One region of the Azospirillum sp. B510 genome, then DNA from elsewhere that is predicted to be linked to it. Evidence: predicted binding sites of a transcription regulator. Region 1 holds the regulator's gene; the other holds the start of a gene.
What was found. The regulator PhoB, encoded in region 1, activates phosphate uptake and scavenging genes when phosphate is short. The targets are predictions, from matches to a motif close to TNTCATAAAACTGTCA.

Region 1 (4,415 bases):
GGCGAGACGATGATCGTCACCATGGCGTCGGGCCTGACCGCCAACCTGACCGCGAACCCGTTGCAGGCGGTGACCACCGTCACCACCCAGATCGCCACGCTGCTGGTCGGCGACCAGGAGTTCGACAGCCCGAAGACGCTGTCGGCCTTCGGCCTCGGCCTCGTGCTGTTCCTCGTCACGCTCTGTCTCAACATGGTCGCCCTGCGGGTGGTCCGGACCTATCGGGAGCATTATGACTGACCTCGTCGAACGGGACGCGGCGGCCGTGACGCCCTCCACCAGTCCGGCGAAGCCGCGCCTGCGCGGCGAGGCCTTCGCCCGCCGCCTGCGGGCCCGCCACGCCGCCGAGCGCCGCTTCCGGCTGGCCGGGGCCGCCGCGGTGACGCTGGCGGCGCTGATGCTGGTTCTGCTGCTGGGCTCCATCGTCGCCAAGGGCGCCGGCGCCTTCCTGGAGGCGCGCATCCGGCTGGAGGTGACGCTGGACCCGGCGGAGATTGCCGACCGCAACTTCACCGCCCCGCTGCGCCGCGCCCTCCATGCCCAGTTCCCGCAGGTGACCGACCGTGCCGGCCGCCGCGTGCTGAACGAGCTGCTGTCGTCGGGCGCGCCCTACGAGCTGGAGGCGATGGTGGCGAAGAACCCGGCGCTGGCCGGGACGACGCGGACCGTCTGGGTCCGGGCCGACGACCAGATCGACCAGCTGGTGAAGGGCGGCTACCGCCGCGACCTGCCGGAGGGCGAACGTGGTCTCAGCGACGCCAAGGTCGCCGCCGCCGACGCGCTTCTGGCCTCGGGCGCGCTGGCGCAAGGCTTCAACACCACCCTGTTCACCGCCGGCGACAGCCGGGAGCCGGAACAGGCCGGCATCGGCGGCGCCCTTGTCGGTTCGCTGCTGACGCTGCTGGTCACCATGGCGCTGTCGGTGCCGGTCGGCGTCGCCGCCGCGGTCTATCTGGAGGAGTTCGCGGCGAAGAACCGCTGGACCGGCCTGATCGAGGTGACCATCAACAACCTCGCCGCCGTGCCGTCGGTCATCTTCGGCCTGCTGGGTCTGGCCGTGTTCCTCGGCTTCTTCGGCATGCCGCGCTCGGCGCCGCTGGTCGGCGGGCTGGTGATGGCGCTGATGACGCTGCCGGTCATCATCATCTCGGCCCGCGTCGCGTTGAGGGCGGTGCCGCCGTCGATCCGTGACGCCGCGCTCGCCATCGGCGCCTCGCCTTTGCAAACGGTTCTGCATCATGTGCTGCCGCTGGCGATGCCCGCCATCCTGACCGGCACCATCATCGGCATGGCCCGCGCGCTGGGCGAGACGGCGCCGCTGCTGATGATCGGCATGGTCGCCTTCATCGTCGACATCCCCCATGGGCTGACCGACAGCGCCACGGTGCTGCCGGTGCAGATCTACATGTGGGCCGACAGCCCGGAGCGCGCCTTCACCGAACGCACCTCCGCGGCGATCCTGGTCCTGCTCGGCGTCCTGATCCTGCTGAACGGGGCGGCGGTCATCCTGCGCAAGATTTTCGAGAGACGGTGGTGAGCGCCATGAGCATGCGAAGCCCGTTGAAGCTGCGGCCCCATGGCGACCGGCGTCCCGACCAGCGTCGCGGCGCCGCCCTGCCGAACAAGATGACCGCCCGCGGGGTGACGGTGTTCTACGGCGCCAAGCAGGCGCTGCGCGGCATCGACCTCGACATCCAGGAGAACCGGGTGCTGGCGCTGATCGGCCCGTCCGGCTGCGGCAAATCGACCTTCCTGCGTTGCCTGAACCGGATGAACGACACCGTCGAGGGCTGCCGGGTCGAAGGACGCATCGCGCTCGACGGCGAGGACGTCTATGGCAAGACGGTCGACGCGGTGCAGCTGCGCGCCCGTGTCGGCATGGTGTTCCAGAAGCCGAACCCCTTCCCCAAATCGATCTACGACAATGTCGCCTACGGCCCGCGCATCCATGGTCTGGCGTCGGGCCGCGCCGAGCTGGACGAGGTGGTGCAGACCTCGCTCAAGCGTGCCGGCCTGTGGGCGGAGGTGAAGGACCGCCTGCGCGAACCCGGCACCAGCCTGTCCGGCGGCCAGCAGCAGCGGCTGTGCATCGCCCGCGCCATCGCCGTCAGCCCCGAGGTGATCCTGATGGACGAGCCCTGCTCGGCGCTCGACCCCATCGCGACCGCCCATATCGAGGAGCTGATCGACGAGCTGCGGGCCAACTACACCATCGTCATCGTCACCCACAACATGCAGCAGGCCGCCCGCGTGTCCCAGCGCACCGCCTTCTTCCATCTCGGCGAGATGGTGGAGTGCGACGACACCGAGGACATCTTCACCAACCCGCGCGACGAGCGCACCCAGGGCTACATCACCGGCCGCTATGGCTGATCTCTTCCCGCTTGCGCCCCACCCCCGCCTCCCCTCCCTCCTTGTTGAAAAGGCTGTCCCATGCCGGTTAACGTCGAGACGCGCGCCGTGAACGGAGCCACCATGAACGCGGCCCTGAAGCCGCTCGTCCTGATCGTCGAGGACGAGGCCGATATCCTGACGCTGCTGAAGTACAACCTGGAAAAGGAAGGCTTCCGCGTCGCCACCGCCAGCGACGGCGAGGAGGCCCTGCTGGCCGCCGGCGAACAGACGCCGCACATCGTCCTGTTGGACTGGATGCTGCCGCTGATGAGCGGGCTGGAGGTCTGCCGCCAGCTGCGCCGCAACGCCAAGACCCGCGACATCCCGATCATCATGCTGACCGCCCGCGGCGAGGAGGGCGACCGCGTGCGCGGCCTGAATTCCGGCGCCGACGACTACATCACCAAGCCCTTCTCGCCGACCGAGCTGGTGGCCCGCATGCGCGCGGTGCTGCGCCGCGCCTCCCCCGGCATGACCGACGAGGTGCTGACCTTCGCCGACGTGACGATGGATCTGGCCGCGCACCGCGTCCGCCGCAACAGCCGCGACGTCCATCTCGGGCCGACGGAGTTCCGCCTGCTGCGCCATTTCATGCAGCATCCCGGCCGCGTCTTCTCCCGCGAACAGCTGCTCGATCTGGTGTGGGGGCACGATGTGTATGTCGAGCCGCGCACCGTCGACGTCCATATCCGCCGCCTGCGCAAGGCGATGAACGAGGAGGATGAGCTGGACCTGATCCGTACCGTGCGGTCGGCCGGCTACGCGCTCGATACCAAGTCGATGTGATGCGAGGTCAGCCCCCGACCTTGATCCTCCCCGCCCCGCGGGGGAGGATCAAGGTCGGGAGCTGACTGCTCCTGACATTTCCCATCCGGCCGCGCTGCCCCCCTCATGATCCTGCTCTTCACCGACTTCGGCCTTTCCGGCCCCTATACCGGCCAGATGAAGGCGGTGTTGGCGCAACAGGCGCCCGGCGTGCCGGTCATCGACCTGTTCGCCGACGCTCCCGCCTTCGACCCGCAGCTCTCCGCCTATCTGCTGGCGGCCTACGCCCCGGCCTTTCCGGCCGGAAGCGTCTTTCTCTGCGTCGTCGATCCCGGTGTCGGCACCGACCGGCGGCCGGTGATGGTGGAGGCGGACGGGCGCTGGTTCGTCGGCCCCGACAATGGTCTGTTCGCCCTGGCCGCCCGCCGCGCAACGTCGCTAAACGCCTGGACCATCGACTGGATTCCGGAGCGGTTGTCCGCCAGCTTCCATGGCCGCGACCTGTTCGCCCCGGTCGCCGCCCGTCTCGCCACCGGACGGGCCGTCGAGCGCGGCCCGCTCGCCCCCGCCGACATCGACCGACCCGGCTGGCCGGACGAACTGCCGCGCATCGTCTATGTCGATGTCTATGGCAACGCCATGACCGGAATGCGGGCTTCCACCCTGCCCGCCGATGCGGTGCTGGGCGCGGCCGGCACGCGCATCGCCCGCTCCCGGACCTTCGGCGCCGTCGGGCCGGGGCAGCCGCTGTGGTACGAGAACTCGAACGGCTTGGCGGAGATCGCCGTCAATCGCGGGCGGGCCGACCGGGCGCTGGGGCTGGCGGTGGGCGATGTGGTGACCGTCGAACCTTGAGCCGCCCAAAAGAAAACCGCCCGGAAGCGGGAGGCTTCCGGGCGGTGATCGCTGTGATCAGCGGCTTGTCCGATCAGGTTTGCCGGGGTCAGTCGTTGTTGCGCTGGCCCAGGAACTGCAACAGGAACTGGAACAGGTTGATGAAGTCCAGATACAGCGTCAGGGCGCCCATCAGGGCGAGCTTGCCGGCGCTCTCGTGATCGTAGCTCTCGGCGTAGCTTTCCTTGATCGCCTGGGTGTCATAGGCGGTCAGGCCGGTGAAGATCAGCACGCCGATGGCGGAGATCGCGAAGTGAAGGGCCGGCGACTGGAAGAAGATGTTGGCCAGGCCGGCGATCACCAAGCCGATGACGCCCATCATCAGGAACGAGCCCATCTTCGACAGGTCGGCCTTGGTGGTG
Region 2 (4,415 bases), 350 kb from region 1:
GGCGGGGTGACGCTGGAGGTCGATTGTCCCCCCTGCCTGCCCAAGCTGCTGGCGGACGAGCGGGCGTTGCGGCAGGTCCTGTTGAACCTGCTGTCGAACGCGGTGAAGTTCACTCCCCGCGGCGGGCGGGTGACGGTGAGCGCCCTGCGGGAGGAGGATGGCGGGATCGCCATCACCGTGCGCGACACCGGCATCGGCATCCCGGCCGACGCGCTGGCCCGCATTCTCGAACCCTTCCAACAGGCCGACAGCAGCATTCCCGCGCGGTTCGGCGGGACCGGTCTGGGCCTGTCGATCTGCCGCGACCTGATGGCCCTGCATGGCGGCGGCCTGTCGCTCGACAGCGAGCCGGGTTGCGGTACCGCCGCCACCATCCGTTTTCCCGTCTGCCGGGTCGCCCCGCCGGTTGCGACCGACGGGATGCCGGCGTAAGCCTCTCCGCGGTCAATGCTGCGAAAGGCGGACGGGATGATCGGGAATGATGGAAAGCCGGTATCCAAGGAGGAACTGCGCAAGCACATCGCCAGCTACAACGGCCAGTCGCGCGGCTCCAAGGAGTTCGCGGCGATCCCGCGCGCGCTGGTGACCATCCTCGACGGGTTGAAGCCGGGCAAGACCGGTTACGTCAAATGCCAGGATGGTCAGGTGCAGTTGTCGCGCCGCAAGGACAACAGCGTCTCGGCGGGGTGATCGGGGGAAGGCGCCCGTCCCCGATGGGGGAGGGCGCCTTCCGTTTCGACTCCGGCCGTTAGTGCTTGGCCGCCGCGGCGGCGCCGATGCCGGTCTGGGAGCGGACGAACTGGTCGGCGAAGGCCTCGCGCTCGGCGCTGGCCGAGGCGCTACGGTCCAGCTTCGACACGATGATGGTGACGAGGAAGGCCAGCGTCATCGAGAACAGGGCCGGCTGCTCGTAGGGGAAGATCGGCGCCGGGTTGTTCAGCACCACGACCCAGACGGCGTTCGACAGGATCACCAGCGTGACCGCCGAGATCAGGCCGGCGATGCCGCCGGCCAGCGCGCCGCGGGTGGTCAGCCCCTTCCAGTACATCGACAGGATCAGCACCGGGAAATTCACCGACGCGGCGACGCCGAAGGTCAGCCCGACCAGGAAGGCGACATTCGGCTTCTCGAAGGCGATCCCCAGCACGACGGCCAGCACGCCCAGCACCAGGCGGCTCCGCTTCGTTACCAACTGATGGAATTTGGGGTTCTGGCGAATCCGTGCGCAGAAGGGGTTTGGCATGCTTCCTCCAGACGATGGCTGTCTTTTCCCGTTGCTTGGCCCCGCAGGGGAGCCTGGGCAATCGTCTGCCCCAGCAGCTTTTCCCAAATTTCCCGGAAATATGACGAATTGTGGCGCCCGCTTTCGGCAACAATTGTTTGCGTTGTTCCCGCACGGTTCTGATCGCCGGCGACGCCGGCGTTTCGTACGGTGATCCCCGTTTTCACGAAAACTTCATGTCCTGAACAGCCTGGCCGTCACGGACAATCATTAGGCCATCCACCAATCGCCGGAAGCCGTGTCACGCCGGGTTTCATGAATTGTTCGGGGGGTGGGATGGATATGTTTTTCGATGGCTCATTGTCGGGAATGGGCATCGTTCTGCTGGCTGTTGCATTGACTCTGGCGCTTGGCTTTGAGTTTGTGAACGGTTTCCATGACACCGCGAACGCGGTGGCCACGGTGATCTACACCAACACGTTGCGACCCAACGTCGCCGTCGTCTGGTCGGGATTCTGGAATTTCCTGGGTGTGCTGACGTCCACCGGGGCGGTAGCGTTCGGCATCATCGCCCTGCTGCCGGTGGAACTTATCGTCAATGTCGGCTCCGGCGCCGGGTTCGCGATGGTTCTGGCGCTGCTGGCGTCTGCGATCATCTGGAATCTCGGCACTTGGTATCTCGGCCTGCCCGCCTCCAGCTCGCACACCCTGATCGGCTCGATTGTCGGCGTCGGTCTGGCCAACTCCGCCCTGGCCGGCGGTCGGGCCTTTGGCGAGGGCGTCAGTTGGGGCAAGGTGCAAGAGGTCGGCATGGCGCTGGCGATTTCGCCGCTGGTCGGCTTCTTCTGCGCCGCCGTCCTGCTGCTGCTGGCCAAGGCGCTGATCCACAAGCCGGAGCTGTATAGTGCGCCCAAGGGCGACACCCCGCCGCCGCTGTGGATCCGTGGCCTGCTGATCCTGACCTGCACCGGCGTCAGCTTCGCCCACGGTTCCAACGACGGGCAAAAGGGCATGGGGCTGATCATGCTGATCCTGATCGGCATCGTCCCGGCGACCTACGCCCTGAATCCGGGAACCAGCGCGAATGAGTTGGCGAGCCTGACCGCCCTGTCCGACAAGGCGGCGGTGATCCTGGAGCAGACCGGCAAGACCTCCACCCCGGTTGCCGACCCCGACAGCACTTTGTCGGCCACCTTGCGCACCGGCCAGGTCGTGGAAGAGACCTATGCCGCGCTGGCGGTGAAGAATAAGGCGATCCGCGTTGGCCTGAACGGTGCCAGGAGCTTCAACGACATAGCCCCGGCCACGCGCGGCACGCTGCGCACCGACATCTATCTGGTCACCGAAGCGTTCGGCAAGGTTCTGAAGGCGCCGAACCCATTCTCGGCGGACGACAAGAAGACTCTGGCGAATTACCGTGACGAGTTGAAGGCGACCACCCAGTTCATCCCGACTTGGGTCAAGGTTGCGGTCGCCGTGGCTCTTGGTTTCGGCACGATGATCGGCTGGAAGCGCATTGTCGTCACCGTTGGCGAAAAGATCGGCAAGACCCACCTGACCTACGCCCAAGGCGCGTCGGCCGAGTTGGTGGCGATGGCCACAATCGGCGCCGCTGACATTCTCGGCCTGCCGGTCAGCACCACCCACGTCCTCTCCTCCGGCGTAGCCGGCACGATGGCGGCCAACCAGTCGGGCCTTCAGATGGGGACCTTGCGCAACCTGCTGCTGGCCTGGGTGTTGACCCTGCCGGTTTGCGTGCTGCTGGGCGCGACCCTGTTCTCTGCCGGCCTCTATCTGGTGGTCAGCATCGGTCTTTAGCCGTCTATCGGCCGCATCTTCCAAAGGGCGCGTCTTGCCGCAGGGCAGGGAGTGCCCTTTGCGATTGAGCCGGGGTTGGCAAGCTGAAAGACTGGGGAGCGCAACCCGCTCTCCCGCCGCTGGTCACGCCGCCCCATGATCCGCTCGCCCCTGTTCCTCCGGCTGTTCTCGGCGATCCTGATTTCGCTCGGGCTGTTCTCGGCGGCGGCCTACGTCTTCTCCGTCCCCTTCATCGAGGAGAAGGCCTACGAGATCGAGCGCGACGCCAGCCGCACCATCCTCGACAACGTGTTCGAGCTGGTCAGCCGCATCCGCGTCGGGCTGGAGGAACAGCGGACCGCCACGGTGGAGTCCTACAAGGCCCGGCTGCGCGACGTGGTGGAGCTGGCGGTCGGCTCGATCGAGCATGTCTATGCCCGCGCCGACCGCGGCGAGATCACGATGGACGAGGCGCGGCGCGAGGCGATGGCGGGTTTGCGCGCCCTGCGCTACGGCAATGGCGATTATGTCTGGGCCATCGGCTATGATTCCGTGATTCTGTCGCACCCCTCGCCGGACTATCAGGGGCGCAAGGCCGACGATCTGCGCGACACGCTCGGCCGCCACATCCTGCCCACCATCGTCGCCACCGCCAAACGGGAGGGGGAGGGCTTCCAGACCTATCCGTGGTGGCGGCCCAATGGCGACGAGCGGGCGCCGAAGCTCAGCTTCTTCAAGGATCTGCCCCGGCGCGGCCTCATCGTCGGCACCGGCGCCTATCTGGCCGACGTCGACGCCGAGGTCGAGCGCCGCAAGGCCGACGCCATCGAGGATCTGCGCCAGGCCCTGCGCAAGCTGCGCATCGCCCGGACGGGATATCTCTACATCTTCGATTCGGCGAACCGGATGATCATCCACCCGAATGGGAACATCGAGGGCACGGCCTTCGGCGACCGGCTGAATTCCGCCACCGGCCATCCGATCGCCGAGGATCTGAAGCTCGCGGCGACGAGGGGGGAGCCGTTGACCTACCTGTGGGACAAGCCCGACGATCCCGGCAACTACGCCTATGAGAAGATCAGCTGGGTCCGGCATTTCGAGGGGTTCGGCTGGTACATCGCCTCTTCGGTCTATGTCGACGAGCTGCGGCGGTCGTCGGTGGTGCTGGGCAACCGTATCCTCGCCATCGGCATGGCGCTGATGGCGGCGGGCAGCCTGCTGGGCTATGTCGCGGTCGGCCGGCTGGTCCGGCCCCTGCGCCGGCTGGCCGCCACCGCGGCGCAGGTCCGTTCCGGCGACCTCGATGCCCAGAGCGGCATCCGCCGCGGCGACGAGATCGGGCTGCTGGCGTCGGCCTTCGACGGCATGGTCCGGCAGCTGCGCGACACCGTCGCCA

Region 2: a site for PhoB is predicted at 1,444-1,459, ahead of AZL_RS13940 (inorganic phosphate transporter). Genes of this name have one in related genera too.

The regions. Positions count from the first base shown of each region.
Region 1 is NC_013854.1:25,434-29,848, forward strand. It holds gene pstC (phosphate ABC transporter permease subunit PstC) at 1-240, shown strand, start outside; gene pstA (phosphate ABC transporter permease PstA) at 233-1,537, shown strand; gene pstB (phosphate ABC transporter ATP-binding protein PstB) at 1,627-2,373, shown strand; gene phoB (phosphate regulon transcriptional regulator PhoB) at 2,476-3,180, shown strand; gene AZL_RS00150 (SAM hydrolase/SAM-dependent halogenase family protein) at 3,286-4,014, shown strand; gene AZL_RS00155 (Bax inhibitor-1/YccA family protein) at 4,103-4,415, opposite strand, start outside.
Region 2 is NC_013854.1:2,984,030-2,988,444, reverse strand. It holds gene AZL_RS13955 (sensor histidine kinase) at 1-432, shown strand, start outside; gene AZL_RS13950 (hypothetical protein) at 469-690, shown strand; gene AZL_RS13945 (sodium:solute symporter family transporter) at 749-1,243, opposite strand; gene AZL_RS13940 (inorganic phosphate transporter) at 1,646-3,040, shown strand; gene AZL_RS37515 (cache domain-containing protein) at 3,176-4,415, shown strand, end outside.